DNA from 4 places in the Variovorax nivicola genome. Region 2 is predicted to be linked to each of the others. Evidence: predicted binding sites of a transcription regulator. Region 2 holds the regulator's gene; each other region holds the start of a gene.

Region 1 (3,693 bases), on a different contig from region 2:
GCAGGATGGCGAACTGCGGCAGCAGCACGCCCTTGATGATCTCGGCCGCCAGCACCGACTGCTTTTCGCGCGTCTCGGCCAGTTGCAGCAGCGTGGGCGGCACGTCGTCGGTGCCGCTGGCGATCCACATCGAGGCCACGCGCACTTCCTTGCCATGCAGGGCGCTGTTATGCAGGAACACCTGGCCGGCCGGCAGCGGCTCGTCGAGGCCGGGCATCGGAATGTCGCGCTCGCCGCTCAGCAGCGTGTCGTGGCCGTCGAGCAACTGGTAATACACGTGGCCGGCATCGTCGGCCCGCAGGATCTCGCGCGCCGATTGCGACAGCACGAACTGCGTGTGCCCTTCCTTCACCGTCACCAGCTCGGCAAGGGCCTTCACGTTGTGTTCGAGCGCGCGGTCGAAGGGCGCGTTGGCAATGCCCTGCGCCACCAGCCAGGTGACGCCGATGCTCACCGGCACCAGCAGCAGCAGCGGCGTGAGCATCCAGTCGAGGATCTCGCCGAACAGGGAGCGCTGCGCGCGCTGGAAAAGCTTCATCGCGCCGAGTCCTCCGGCGTGCCGCCGCCCACGCGCGGCGGGTGCGTCTTCGTCACTGGATCTTTTCGAGGCAGTAGCCCAGCCCGCGCACCGTCGCGATGCGCACCGGCCCCTTCTCGATCTTCTTGCGCAGGCGGTGGATGTAGACCTCGATGGCGTTCAGGCTCACCTCCTCGCCCCATTCGCACAGGCGGTCGACCAGCTGGTCCTTGCTCACCAGCCGGCCGGCGCGCTGCAGCAGCACTTCGAGCAGGCCGAGTTCGCGCGCCGACAGCTCGACCATCTTGCCGTCGATGGTGGCCACGCGGCCGGCCTGGTCGTACACCAGCGGGCCGTGGCGGATGGCGTTGCTGGTGGTGCCCATGCCGCGCCGCGTGAGGGCGCGCACGCGCGCTTCGAGCTCCTGCAGGCTGAAGGGCTTGGCCATGTAGTCGTCGGCGCCGTGGTCCAGGCCCTTGACGCGTTCCTCGACGCTGTCGGCCGCGGTGAGCACCAGCACCGGCAGCTGCGAGCCGCGCGCGCGCAGGCGCTTGAGGATCTCGATGCCGTGCAGGCTGGGCAGCCCGAGGTCGAGGATCAGCAGGTCGAACTCGTCGTGGGTCATGAGCGCGGTGTCGGCCTGCGAGCCGTTCGCCACGTGGTCTACCGCCGCGCCCGAGGTGCGCAGGCTGCGCAGGAGGGCATCGGCCAGCACCTGGTCGTCTTCGGCAATCAGAATCCGCATGCGTCACCTCCGGCCTGTTCGGGCGCCAAACTGGCGCCGTTCACATTTGTCTCTGGGGCGAGTCTAGCCCGCTGTGTAGGCTTCCAGTCCAATCGTTACCACGGTGGCGATCTCGTCGCCGACGCTGCTTCGGAACTCGCTCTCGGCCTGCGTCACCGCGCTGCGGAAGGCGTCTAGCCAGGCCAGCCCGTCGGCGGTGAAGAGTACGCGCCGCGCCCGCGCATCGAGCGGATCGGGCCCGCGCGTGACCAGACCCCAGGCCTCGCACTGGTCGACCAGCGCGCCCATGGCCTGCTTGGTCATGCCGGCGCGCTCGGCCAGCTCGGTGAGGCGCGAGCCCTCGCGCGCCAGGTGCCGCGTGATGTGGATATGCGCCGCGCTCACCTGCGCGCGCGCCGCGAGGTTCGACAGCGCCAGCGGCACGTCGATGTCGTGCGCCATCAGCTCCAGCACGCGCTCGTCGAAGCGGCGCATGGCGTGGCCGAGCAGTCGGCCCAGGTGGGTCTGGCGCCAGGCATCGGGGTCGGTGGGGAAAGCGGCTTCGGCCATGGCGCCAGATGGTAAAGCAAACTGACCAAAAAATGAGTTTGCGCCAACCTATGAGCCTCTACACTACTGTTCAAGCATCCAGCCTGTAGTTAAAAGCAGATCGGATGAAACCCAACACAAACCGTTGATTTTCAAGGAGTTTCCACATGGACGCAGTCGTCAAGGGCGCAAGCATCTCGGTCGCCAACAGTGAAAAGGCCAAGGCCCTGCAGGCCGCGCTGGCCCAGATCGAAAAGCAGTTCGGCAAGGGCACGATCATGCGGCTCGGCGAAGGCGAGGCGCTGGAAGACATCCAGGTGGTCTCCACCGGTTCGCTGGGCCTGGACATCGCGCTGGGCGTCGGCGGCCTGCCGCGCGGCCGCGTGATCGAAATCTACGGCCCTGAATCGTCGGGCAAGACCACGCTCACGCTGCAGGTCATCGCCTCTATGCAGAAGCAGGCCGGCACCTGCGCCTTCGTCGACGCCGAACATGCGCTCGATGTGCAATACGCCCAGAAGCTCGGCGTGAACCTGTCGGACCTGCTGATCAGCCAGCCCGACACCGGCGAACAGGCCCTGGAAATCGTCGACTCGCTGGTGCGCTCGGGCGCCGTCGACCTGATCGTCATCGACTCGGTCGCCGCGCTCACGCCCAAGGCCGAAATCGAAGGCGAAATGGGCGACTCGCTGCCCGGCCTGCAGGCCCGCCTGATGAGCCAGGCACTGCGCAAGCTCACCGCTACCATCAAGAAGACCAACTGCATGGTCATCTTCATCAACCAGATCCGCATGAAGATCGGCGTGATGTTCGGCTCGCCCGAAACCACCACCGGCGGCAACGCGCTGAAGTTCTACGCATCGGTGCGCCTGGACATCCGCCGCATCGGCACCATCAAGAAGGGCGACGAAGCCATCGGCAATGAAACCAAGGTGAAGGTGGTGAAGAACAAGGTGTCGCCCCCATTCAAGACGGCGGAGTTCGACATCCTGTTCGGCGAAGGCATCAGCCGCGAGGGCGAGATCATCGACATGGGCGTGACCGCCAAGATCGTCGACAAGTCGGGCGCCTGGTATGCCTACAACGGCGAGAAGATCGGCCAGGGCCGCGACAACGCCCGCGAGTTCCTGCGCGAGAACCCCGAGCTGTCGCGCGAGATCGAGAACAAGGTGCGCGAGTCGCTGGGCATCCCGCTGCTGGCCGCCGATGCCGGCGCCACGCCAGAGAAGCCGCAGAAGGCTGCCAAGGCCGAGAAGGCCGACAAGGGCGAATAAGCCAGAGCGCGGCTCCCCGGGGGCCGCGCCAGCGACCCCCGCATGGCATTCAACGCCCCGTCCCTCAAAGGCCGCGCACTGCGCCTGCTGAGCCAGCGCGAACATTCACGCGCGGAGCTGGAGCGCAAGCTGGCCAGGCATGAAGAAGAGCCCGGCACGCTGGCGAAGGCGCTCGACGAGCTGGCCGCCAAGGACTTCATCAGCGAGCCGCGCGTGGTGGCCTCGGTGCTCAACCAGCGCGCCGCCCGCTCGGGCGCGCTGCGGGTGAAGCAGGAACTGCAGGCCAAGGGCATCGCCCCCGAGGCCATCGCTGAAGCGGTGGCCAGCCTGCAGGAAACAGAAGTCGAACGCGCCACGGCCCTGTGGCGCCACCGCTTCGACGCGCCGCCCGCCGACGCGAAGGAGCGCGCCAAGCAGATGCGATTCCTGATGGCGCGCGGGTTCTCCGGCGCCATCGTGTCCAAGGTACTCAGGAGCGATTTCGATGAAACCGACGAATGAAGACCATGCCGCGCAGTCCCGCGTCATCTCGCAGCGCGTGCAGTGCGAATGGCGCCGCGCCTATGTGCTGGCGGCTGATCCGAAGCGGCTGCCCGACTGGGCCAGCGGCTTAGCGAAGAGCGCGCTGG
Region 2 (3,693 bases):
AGATCGATGTCGCGCTCGCGACACTGAGCGCGGCAATCGCCATGAAGGCCATGCGCCAGCCCAGATGCCCGCCGATCAGCGCGCCGATGGGCAGGCCCAGCACCGAGGCCATCGACCAGCCCAGGAAGACGAAGGTGACGGCGCGCCCCCGATGCTCGGGCGGCACCAGCATGCCGGCGCAAGCGGCGGCTTGGGGCGTGAAGATGGCCGGCGCGATCACCGTGAGCATGCGCACCGGCAGCAGGGCGCCGAAGCTCGGCATCAGCGCGCAGAGGACATGGCCGGCGGCGTACCAGAAGAGGGTGATGGCCAGCAACTGCCGGCGGTCCCAGCCCGCGACCGCGGCGGCCAGCAGCGGAGCGCCGATGCACATCACCGCCGCGGCGGCCGTGATCAGCTGCCCTGCGGTGGCGACCGTGACCGAGAGCGATGCGCTGATCTCGTTGAGCGTGCCGGGCACCACCATCACGCCCGTGCCGATCACGAAATTGCCGACGAGCAGCGCCCAGAGCGCACCCTGTGGCGCCGGCCGGCTCACCGGCGGACCTGCAGCGCGCCGGGATTCACGATGTTCGTGGGGTTGCCGTTGATGTAGCTCACGACGTTGTCGAAGGCCTGTCCGAAATAGCTCTCGTAGCTTTCCTGCTCGACGTAGCCGATGTGCGGCGTGCAGATGCAGTTTTCGAGGCGCAGCAGCGCGTGGCCTTGCAGCGGCGGCTCGCTCTCGAACACGTCGACGGCGGCCAGCCCGGGACGGCCGCGGTTGAGTGCGGCGAGCAGGGCGTCGGCTTCGACCAGCTCGGCGCGCGAGGTGTTCACGAACAGCGCCGTCGGCTTCATGCGCGAGAGGTCTTCCAGCGTGATGAGGCCGTTTGTCTCTTCGTTGAGCCGCAGGTGCACCGACAGCACATCGGCCGCGGCAAAGAATTCGTGGCGGTTCTGCGCAACCTGAAAGCCGTCGGAGCGGGCCTTGGCGCAACTGGCTTCACGGCCCCAGATCACGACCTGCATTCCGAAGGCTTGCCCGTAGCGCGCGACCAACTGGCCTATGCGGCCATAGCCCCAGATGCACAGAGTCTTGCCCTTGAGCACTGAGCCGAGCCCGAAGTTGGGCGGCATCGAGGCCGACTTGAGCCCAGACTGCTGCCACGCACCGTGCTTGAGGTTGCTGATGTACTGCGGCAGCCGGCGCATCGCAGCCATGATGAGCGCCCAGGTGAGCTCGGCAGGCGCTTGCGGTGAACCCGAACCTTCCGCCACTGCCACGCCGCGCTCGGTACAGGCCGTGACGTCGATGTGCCCGGCGACGCGCCCGGTCTGCGAGATGAGCTTGAGCTTGGGCAGCTTTTCGATCAGCTGGCGCGAGATATGGGTGCGCTCGCGGATCAGCACGATCACGTCGGCGTCCTTGAGGCGAACCGATAGTTGCCCGATGCCCTTCACCGTGTTGGTGTAGACCTTGGCCGCGTACGCGTCCAGCTTGGCGGCGCAGCGCAATTTGCGCACGGCGTCCTGGTAATCGTCGAGGATCACAATGTTCATGGCGTGCCATTGTGCCTCGCAGCATTGGAATGTCGTGCCTGTGAACGTTTGGATACCCACCCCCACAGCCGCTCGCAGGGGTGTTCGGGCTCAATGCAGGCGTGTCGAGCGCGGGGCCGTGGCCATGGTTTCGGCGGTTTCGAGTGCTGCGAGCCGGTCGAGTTCGGCGCAGACGTCGGCCATGCGGCCCGAGATCACGACGCGATTGCTGTGCTGCTGGCCTTTGCCGTCGACCACACGGACCACGCGCAACGGGCGCACCGGTGCCGTGGGCGTTGCAGCGCCGCTGGAGCGGGCGGTGCAGGCGGGGCGCACCGCTACATAGCGCAATCCGGCCGAGGTTTCAGCGGCGTCGAGGCGATCCCTGCGGTGAGGGCGGCGTGCCGGCATCAGGCGGCTGGCCAGCGATTGCAGCGGCATCCAGAAATCAGCGATGGCGAGGAGGGCGATTCCCATGTGAACTCCAAAAAAGTATGAGGTTGAACACAGGCAGGATTTCTTGAATCGGCCGCGACAGGGTGATGGCGACTCTTCGCCATACGCCCGCCACCTGTCGCTGCCGGATGGGGTGCTGTGGAACGCAGGCCTTGGGGCCTACATCAGCATGGTGTTGCGGATGAGCCCGACCGCGAGGCCTTCGATTTCGAAAGGCTCGCCGGGCTGGACGATGATGGTCGGATAGTCGGGGTTCTCGGCGTGCAACTCGATGACCTGTTTGTTGCGCTTCAGGCGCTTGACGGTCACTTCATCGCCCAGGCGCGCGACCACGATCTGGCCGTTGCGCGCTTCCTTGGTCGCCTGCACCGCGAGCAGGTCGCCGTCCATGATGCCGGCGTCGCGCATCGACATGCCGCGCACCTTGAGCAGGTAGTCGGGCTGGCGCTGGAACAGCGTGTTCTCGACGTAATAGGTCTGGTCGACGTGCTCTTGCGCCAGGATGGGCGAGCCGGCTGCGACGCGACCGATGAGCGGCAGCGCCAACTGGGCCATGCCTGGCAGCGAGAGCGAGAACTGGCCGCCCTCGCGGTGGCGCGTTTCGTTGAGCGAGCGCAGGGCGTCGCCCTTGAGGCGGATGCCGCGCGAGGTGCCGCTGACGAGCTCGATGACGCCCTTGCGTGCCAGCGCCTGCAGGTGCTCTTCGGCGGCGTTGGCCGACTTGAACCCGAGCTGGGTGGCGATTTCGGCGCGCGTGGGTGGCGCACCAGTGCGTGCGATGGCGCTCTGGATGAGATCCAGGATCTGCTGCTGGCGGGCTGTAAGCTTCACGGCGAACTGCATATGTGGTTCCTTGCGGCACTGGCTAGATATCCAGTACCTGTATTTTTAACCAGTTTTTAAAAGTTGACAAGCCATGGTCAATTCCTCCTCGCCTGAAGTGCGCCGTCGTGTGGTGGTTTTGGGAACGGGCGGCACCATTGCCGGCCGGGCAGCCAGCAGCGGCGACAACATCGGCTACACCGCCGGGCAGGTGGGCGTGGCCGATCTGCTGGGCGGGATCGAGGTGCCCGAGGGTGTATCGCTGGAAGCAGAGCAGGTGGCGCAAGTCGACAGCAAGGACATGTCGTTCGACATCTGGCAGCAGCTGGCCCGGCGCTGCGCGCATTGGCTGGCGCAGGCCGACGTGGCGGGCGTGGTGATCACGCATGGCACCGACACGCTCGAAGAGACGGCTTTCTTCCTGCACTCAGTGCTGGCTCCGTCCAAGCCCGTGGTGCTCACCTGCGCGATGCGTCCGGCCACCGCACTGGCGCCGGACGGACCACAGAACGTGCGCGACGCCATCAGCGTCGCCGCGACGCAGGGCGCAAGGGGCGTGACCGTTGTGTGCGCCGGCGCAATCCACAGCGGCGTTGACATCCAGAAGGTGCACACATACCGGCTCGACGCCTTCGCTTCAGGCGATGCGGGCCCGGTCGGCTACGTCGAGGAAGGAGAGGTGCGCCGTGTCCGGAATTGGCCCGAGGGATCGGCGTTGCCGGCGTCAAAGCTCTTCGGGGCGACCGCTGTGCAGTGGCCCCGTGTCGAGATCGTCATGAGCCATGCAGGTGCCAGCGGCGCGGTGATCGATGCGTTGCTGCAGTCCGGAGGAGCCGATCCCGTGCATGGACTGGTGCTCGCCGCCACCGGCAACGGCACCCTGCATCATGCGTT
Region 3 (3,693 bases), on a different contig from region 2:
GGTGCACGTAAAGCGCGAACACGCCGCCCAGCACCGCCAGCGCGGCGGCCAGCCAGCCAGCGTGGACGATGTGATGGCGCATTTGCGAAGTCATAGCCCTGATTTATAGATCAACCCGCGGCACCCGCAGGCTGCGGCGACGAGCGCGCAATGGCGCTTTCCTTCACCGGCAGGTTGATCAGCGCCGCGAACACGCCCAGCGCGATCGAGATGTACCAGACGATGTCGTAGCTGCCGGTGGTGTCGTACAGGTAGCCACCGAGCCACACGCCCAGGAACGAGCCGACCTGGTGGCTCAGGAACACGAAGCCGCTGAGCATCGACAGATGCGCCACGCCGAAGATGCCCGCCACGATCGCATTGGTTGCGGGCACCGTCGACAGCCACAGGAAGCCCATCGCCGCCGAGAACACATACACGCTGAGCGGTGAGATCGGCGCCATCAAGAACAGCGCGATCGACACGGCCCGCGCAAAGTAGATCGCCGCGAGGATCTTGCGCTTGGCCAGCTTCTGCCCCAGCAGCCCCACCGTGTAAGTGCCGAACACGTTGAACAGCCCGATCAGCGCCAGCGCGTAGCCCGCCACCTCGGCCGGCAGCGCGCGGTCGCGCAGGTAGGTCGGCATGTGGATGCCGATGAAGGCCAGCTGGAAGCCGCAGACGAAGTAGCCCGCCATCAGCAGCCCGAAGCTCGGGTAGCGGAAGGCTTCGCCCACTGCCTGCAGCACCGACTGTTCGCGGTGCCCGGCCAGCGCCGCCGTCTTCGGTTCGCGCAGGCCGAAGGCCAGCGGGATGATCACCAGCACCAGCACCGCCATGACCGCCAGCGCGGTCTGCCAGCCCAGATGGCCAATCAGCCGCCCCTCGATGGGCGCCATCAGGAACTGGCCGAACGAGCCGGCCGCCGCCGCCACGCCCATGGCCCACGAGCGTCGCTCGGCCGGAATCTGCCGCCCGATCACGCCGTAGATCACCGCATAGGTCGAGCCCGCCTGCGCCGCGCCGATCAGCACGCCCGCACTCAGCGTGAAGAGCAGCGGCGTCGGCGAATGCGCCATGCCGAACAGCCCCAGTGCATAGAACACCGAGCCGCCGATCAGCACCCGGAACGCGCCGAACCTGTCGGCCAGCATGCCCGCGAACACGCCGAAGATGCCCCACGAGAGGTTCTGGATAGCCAGCGCGAACGAGAAGGTCTGCCGGCTCCAGTCCTGCGCCTGCGTGATCGGCTGCAGCCAGAGCCCGAAGCCGTGGCGTATGCCCATCGACAGCGTGACGATCATCGCCCCGCAGAAAAGTACTTGCTTGACCGAGAGGGCGGGAGCGGCGGGGGATTGCATGACTTCGAATGTAACGACTCGCCTGCTCCGGCAGTCAGGCTGGCGGCCGAAGCCATTGATGATTTATCGGCTGCGTTTCAATGCGTGCCGGGCATCAAAGCACTTCTTGAGCGCCTCCTGTATGGGTATCCAGTTGTTTGGCGCCGACTGACTACAATCCGCCCCCATGGCGACTCCCCCCAAGACTCCCCCCAATTCATCGTCCGAATCCTCCGGCTACTCGGAAGGCTCCATCCGCGTGCTCAAGGGCCTCGAGCCCGTCAAGCAGCGCCCGGGCATGTACACCCGCACCGACAACCCGCTGCACATCATCCAGGAAGTGCTCGACAACGCCGCCGACGAGGCGCTCGCGGGCTACGGCAAGAAGATCAAGGTCACCCTGCACACTGACGGCTCCGTCAGCGTCGAAGACGACGGCCGGGGCATTCCCTTCGGCCTGCACCCCGAAGAAAAGGCCCCCGTGATCGAACTCGTGTACACCCGGCTGCACGCGGGCGGCAAGTTCGACAAAGGCTCGGGCGGCGCCTACAGCTTCTCGGGCGGCCTGCACGGCGTGGGCGTGTCGGTGACCAATGCGCTGTCGAAGCGGCTCGAAGTCACCTCGCACCGGGAGGGTTCGGCCGCCAAGCTGGCCTTCAGTGCCGGCGATGTGATCGAGGCACTCGAAATCCGCAAGCTCGAAGCGGGCGAGCGCAAGCAGGGCACCACCGTGCGCGCGTGGCCCGACGCCAAGTACTTCGAAACCGCCGTGCTGCCCATGGGCGAACTCACGCACCTGCTGCGCAGCAAGGCCGTGCTGATGCCCGGCGTGAGCGTCACGCTCACGAACGAGAAGACCAAGGAAACGCAGCAGTGGCTCTACAAGGGCGGCCTGAGCGATTACCTGATGCAAACGCTCAACGGCGACCCCGTCATCCCGCTGTTCGAAGGCAGCGGCCATGCCGACAAGAACGCCGACAACTTCGCCGAGGGCGAGGGCGCCGACTGGTGCGTGGCCTTCACCGAAGACGGCCAGCCGGTGCGCGAGAGCTACGTCAACCTGATTCCCACCAGCGCCGGCGGCACGCACGAAAGCGGCCTGCGCGACGGCCTGTTCACCGCGGTGAAGGGCTTCATCGAACTGCATTCGCTTTTGCCCAAGGGCGTGAAGCTGTTGCCCGAAGACGTGTTCGCGCGCGCCTCGTACGTGCTGAGCGCCAAGGTGCTCGACCCGCAGTTCCAGGGGCAGATCAAGGAACGCCTGAACTCGCGCGACGCCGTGCGCCTGGTGTCGAGCTTCGTGCGCCCCGCGCTCGAGCTGTGGCTCAACCAGCACGTCGACTACGGCAAGAAGCTTGCCGAACTGGCCATCAAGGCCGCGCAGACGCGCCAGCGCGCCGGCCAGAAGGTCGAGAAGCGCAAGGGCTCCGGCGTGGCCGTGCTGCCCGGCAAGCTCACCGACTGCGAGAGCAAGGACATCAGCCACAACGAAGTCTTCCTGGTCGAGGGTGACTCCGCCGGCGGCAGCGCCAAGATGGGCCGCGACAAGGAAAGCCAGGCCATCCTGCCGCTGCGCGGCAAGGTGCTCAACACCTGGGAAGTGGAGCGCGACCGGCTTTTTGCCAACACCGAAATCCACGACATCTCGGTCGCCGTGGGCGTCGATCCGCACGGTCCCAACGACACGCCCGACATGAGCGGCCTGCGCTACGGCAAGGTCTGCATCCTGAGCGATGCCGACGTGGACGGCTCGCACATCCAGGTGCTGCTGCTCACGCTGTTCTTCCGCCACTTTCCGAAACTCATCGAAGCCGGCCACGTGTATGTCGCAAAGCCGCCATTGTTCCGGGTCGATGCGCCCGCGCGCGGCAAGAAGCCGGCCTCCAAGGTCTATGCGCTGGACGAGGGCGAACTGATCGCCACGCTCGACAAATTGCGTAAAGATGGCGTGCGCGAAGGCGCCTGGAGCATCAGCCGCTTCAAGGGCCTGGGCGAAATGAGCGCGGAACAATTGTGGGAAACCACGCTCAATCCTGACACCCGGCGCCTGATGCAGGTCCAATTGGGCCGGTTCGACTTCACGTCCACCCAGGGCGAGATCACCAAGCTCATGGGCAAGGGCGAAGCGGCAGCCCGGCGCGAACTCATGGAGTTGCGCGCCGACGATGTCGACATCGATGTTTGACTCCTCCACCACGCATGTCAGTTTTCAAGCGCTTGTTGCTATTGGCCTTCCTGCTGTGTACGCAGCAGGGGCTGGCGCACGCCGCTGACATCTACGGCTACATCGACAGTAAGGGCATCGCGCACTTCGCTTCCGAAAAAATCGACGAGCGCTACCAGATCTTCTTCCGCGGCGGCCAGAGCTTCGACA
Region 4 (3,693 bases), on a different contig from region 2:
GTCGAGGTGCGGAACAGCACCGCCTGCGACTTCAGCGCGAGCCCGCCCTCGCGGTGCGCCAGCACCTTGTCGGCCACCCATCGCGCCTGCCCCGCTTCGTCGGGAACGAGCACCAGCAGCGGCTTGCCGGCCGAGGGCTTGTCGGTCCACAGCGTCTTGGCATGCCGCTCGGCCGCATGCGCGATCACGCGGTTCGAGGCATCGAGGATCGGCTGCGTCGAGCGGTAGTTGCGCTCCAGCGTGACCACGCGCGCGGCCTGCGTGAACTGCGACGGAAAGTCGAGGATGTTGCGCACCGTCGCGCCACGAAAGGAATAGATCGACTGCGCGTCGTCTCCCACCACGGTCACGCCGCGCCCATCGGGTTTGAGCGCCCGCAGGATCGAAGCCTGCAGCAGGTTGGTGTCCTGGTACTCGTCGACCAGCACGTGGTCGAAGCGCGCGCCGACGTGCGCGGCCAGCGCGGGCTCGGCGGCCATCTCGGCCCAGTAGAGCAGCAGGTCGTCGTAGTCGAGCACGCTCTGCCGCTGCTTGGCCTCTACGTAGGCGCCGAACAGCTTCTTCAGCTCTGCCTCCCATTCGTCGCACCAGGGAAAGGCCTCCTTCAGTACCTCGGCCAGCGGCGCGCGCGTGTTCACGCAGCGCGAGTAGATCGACAGGCATGTGCCCTTGCGCGGAAAACGATTGACGGTGGAAGACAGGCCCAGCTCGTGACGCACCAGCCCCATCAGGTCTTCGGCATCGCCGCGGTCGTGGATGGTGAAGTTCTCGTCGAGCCCGATCTGCGGCGCGTACTCGCGCAACAGCCGCGCGCCGATGCCGTGGAAGGTGCCGGCCCACGGCAGTGCGGGCGGCGCCTCCGACTTCAGGCCGAGCACACGTGCCAGCACCTGGCCTGCGCGGCGCTCCATCTCCTGCGCGGCGCGGCGCGAGAAGGTCAGCAGCAACAGGCGCTGCGGATCGACACCGCCGGCAATGAGGTGTGCGACGCGATGCGCCAGCGTGCTGGTCTTGCCCGAACCGGCGCCGGCAATGACGAGCAGCGGCCGCTCGTCGCGCTCGCCGATGGCTGCACCCACCCCGTGTTCGACCGCCGCGCGCTGCGCGTCGTTGAGCGTGCTCAGCGCGGCGGCCAGGCGCTCGGCCTGGGTCTTCGCGGCAGCGGAAAAAACGGGGAGCGCAGCGGTCTGCATGGGGCAGACTTTACTGTATGCCCGTCCAGTCCAGCCACCGCACTGCCATGTGGCCGGTGACATAATCGCGCCTCGCTGCAACCGGAGATTCTTCCCAATGGAAACCGCCCCGTCTCGGCAGCTTTCAACTCCCTTTCACTGACGCGTTTTTCTTAGCGCACGTCGGGCCCGGGAATTGAAAGCGCCCCTCCCTCGCCCATCGTTCAGTCATTCCCGGGAGTGAGCCAATGCTCAACATCTTCACGCTCGCCAACGGCCGCCTCGTTCAGGAAGAAATCGAGGCACTCGAGGAGCTCTCCAAGTTCCAGCCGATCTGGGTCGACCTCGAGTCGCCCACGCTCGAAGAGAAGCGATGGATCAAGCAGTACTACGGCCTCTCCATTCCCGAAGACGCGATGGACGAGGACATCGAGGAATCGGCCCGCTTCTACGAGGAAGACAACGGCGAGCTGCACATCCGCTCCGACTTCTTGATCGACGACGACGAAGACCCACGCACCGTGCGCGTGGCCTTCATCCTCAACCAGCACAACACCGACCTGCGCAGCCGCGGCGTGCTGTTCTCGATCCACGACGAAGACGTGCCCGTGTTCCGCCTGCTGCGCATGCGCGCGCGCCGCGCGCCGGGGCTGATCGAAGACGCCAAGGAAGTGATGCTCAAGCTCTTCGACGCCGACGCCGAGTACTCGGCCGACACGCTGGAGAACATCTACGACGAGCTCGAAGTCGCCGGCAAGAAGGTGCTGTCGGGCAACGTCAGCGACGAGCTGGCCGGCGAGGTGCTCGGCGCCATCGCGCGGCAGGAAGACTTGAACGGCCGCATCCGCCGCAACGTGATGGACACGCGCCGCGCGGTCAGCTTCATGATGCGCAGCAAGATGCTCAACGCCGAGCAGTTCGAAGAGGCACGGCAGATCCTGCGTGACATCGAATCGCTGGACAACCACACGGCATTCCTCTTCGACAAGATCAACTTCCTGATGGATGCGACCGTCGGTTTCATCAACATCAACCAGAACAAGACCATCAAGATCTTCTCGGTGGCCAGCGTCGCGCTGCTGCCGCCCACGCTGATCGCGAGCATCTACGGCATGAACTTCAAGTTCATGCCGGAGCTCGACTGGGCCATGGGCTATCCGTATGCCATCGTGCTGATGGCGGCGAGCGCGCTGGTGCCGATGTGGTACTTCCGCCGGCGCGGCTGGCTCAAGTAGCCGGTCTTCAGGAATGCCGCGTGGCCAGCCACGCATCGACCAGCGCGAGGCTGTAGCGGCTCGCGACCTCCACCACGAAACGCGCGAAGTCGCCATGCGCCTCGTCGTCCGCGCGGTCCGAGATCGTCCGCATGGCCGCAAAGGGCACGCCGTAGTCGTGACACACCTGCGCCACCGCGGCGCCTTCCATCTCGACCGCGAGTGCGTCGGGCAAGCTGAGGCGCAGCGCTTCGCTTTCGGCGGCGGTCGAAACGAAGCGATCACCGCTCACCAGCAGGCCCCGATGCACCTTGGGTGACTGGAGGCCGAACTCGTCGACGGCCTCCTGCCCCACCAGGGCCACCGGGTCGCGCAGCGTCACTTCAGCAACGCCCGCCAATGCATTGCTGATCGCCACATCGGCCGTGAAACGCGAAAGGCCCAGCAAGGGCACTTCGTACTTCGGAAAGATGGGCGAGGCATCGAGGTCGTGCTGCAGCAGCTGCGTGGCAACGACCACGTCGCCCACATTCACGCCCGGCGCGAGTCCGCCCGCGACACCGGTGAAGACGATGGCCCCAACGGCAAATCGCTCGAGCAGCATCGTGGCCGTCACCGCCGCCGCGACCTTGCCGATGCGCGACAGCACCGCGACCACGGGCTGGCCATGCAGATGGCCAACCCAGAAGTCGCGCCCTGCAATGCGCACGCGCTGCTCGTCGGGCATCTGCGCGAGGAGCGCGCTCAGCTCCTCGTGCATTGCCGCGACGATGGCGATGGGCGCGGCCACCTGTTACTTGATGTCCACGCCGTAGAAAGTGTGGCGGCCGAAGGGGCTGAGCTTGAAGTCGACCACTTCCTTGCGCACCGGCTTCAACTGCACCGCGTGCGCAATCGTGAACCACGGCGCCTGCTCCTTGAAGATCACCTGGGCCTTCTTGTAGAGCGCGTCGCGGTCGGCCTGCTTGGTCGTGCTCTTGGCCTTCACCACAAGGTCTTCATACGGCTGGTAGCAGAACTTCGAGATATTGCTGCCGCTGGCCGACTTGGCCGAGGCGCAGCCCAGCAGCGTGTACATGAAGTTGTCCGGGTCGCCGTTGTCGCCGGTCCAGCCCAGCATGCCCATCTGGTGCTCGCCGGCCTGCAGGCGCTTGCGGTACTCGCCCCACTCGAAGCTCTTGATCTCGGCCTTGACGTTGATCTTGGCCAGATCGGCCTGCATCAGCTCGGCAATGCGCTTGGCGTTCGGGTTGTACGGGCGCTGCACCGGCATGGCCCACAGGTCGGTGGAGAAGCCGTCGGGGAAG

The links. The regulator LexA, encoded in region 2, represses DNA repair genes until DNA is damaged. The targets are predictions, from matches to a motif close to ACTGTATNNNNATACAGT.
Region 1: a site for LexA is predicted at 1,894-1,911, ahead of recA (recombinase RecA). Genes of this name have one in related genera too.
Region 3: a site for LexA is predicted at 1,457-1,474, ahead of ACSFBF_RS16350 (DNA topoisomerase IV subunit B). Genes of this name have one in related genera too.
Region 4: a site for LexA is predicted at 1,206-1,223, ahead of ACSFBF_RS23735 (ATP-dependent helicase). Genes of this name have one in related genera too.

The regions. Positions count from the first base shown of each region.
Region 1 is NZ_JBPJZK010000004.1:364,818-368,510, reverse strand. Features, by position in the region: gene ACSFBF_RS18455 (sensor histidine kinase) at 1-538, opposite strand, end outside; gene ACSFBF_RS18450 (response regulator) at 591-1,262, opposite strand; gene ACSFBF_RS18445 (MarR family winged helix-turn-helix transcriptional regulator) at 1,326-1,811, opposite strand; gene recA (recombinase RecA) at 1,958-3,064, shown strand; gene recX (recombination regulator RecX) at 3,107-3,565, shown strand; gene ACSFBF_RS18430 (SRPBCC family protein) at 3,549-3,693, shown strand, end outside.
Region 2 is NZ_JBPJZK010000001.1:471,662-475,354, forward strand. Features, by position in the region: gene ACSFBF_RS02200 (MFS transporter) at 1-538, opposite strand, end outside; gene ACSFBF_RS02205 (D-2-hydroxyacid dehydrogenase family protein) at 535-1,542, opposite strand; gene ACSFBF_RS02210 (hypothetical protein) at 1,633-1,998, opposite strand; gene lexA (transcriptional repressor LexA) at 2,137-2,820, opposite strand; gene ACSFBF_RS02220 (asparaginase) at 2,894-3,693, shown strand, end outside.
Region 3 is NZ_JBPJZK010000003.1:765,575-769,267, forward strand. Features, by position in the region: gene ACSFBF_RS16340 (hypothetical protein) at 1-94, opposite strand, end outside; gene ACSFBF_RS16345 (MFS transporter) at 111-1,340, opposite strand; gene ACSFBF_RS16350 (DNA topoisomerase IV subunit B) at 1,507-3,504, shown strand; gene ACSFBF_RS16355 (lytic transglycosylase domain-containing protein) at 3,519-3,693, shown strand, end outside.
Region 4 is NZ_JBPJZK010000006.1:14,235-17,927, forward strand. Features, by position in the region: gene ACSFBF_RS23735 (ATP-dependent helicase) at 1-1,193, opposite strand, end outside; gene corA (magnesium/cobalt transporter CorA) at 1,421-2,407, shown strand; gene ACSFBF_RS23745 (5'-methylthioadenosine/adenosylhomocysteine nucleosidase) at 2,415-3,176, opposite strand; gene ACSFBF_RS23750 (ABC transporter substrate-binding protein) at 3,180-3,693, opposite strand, start outside.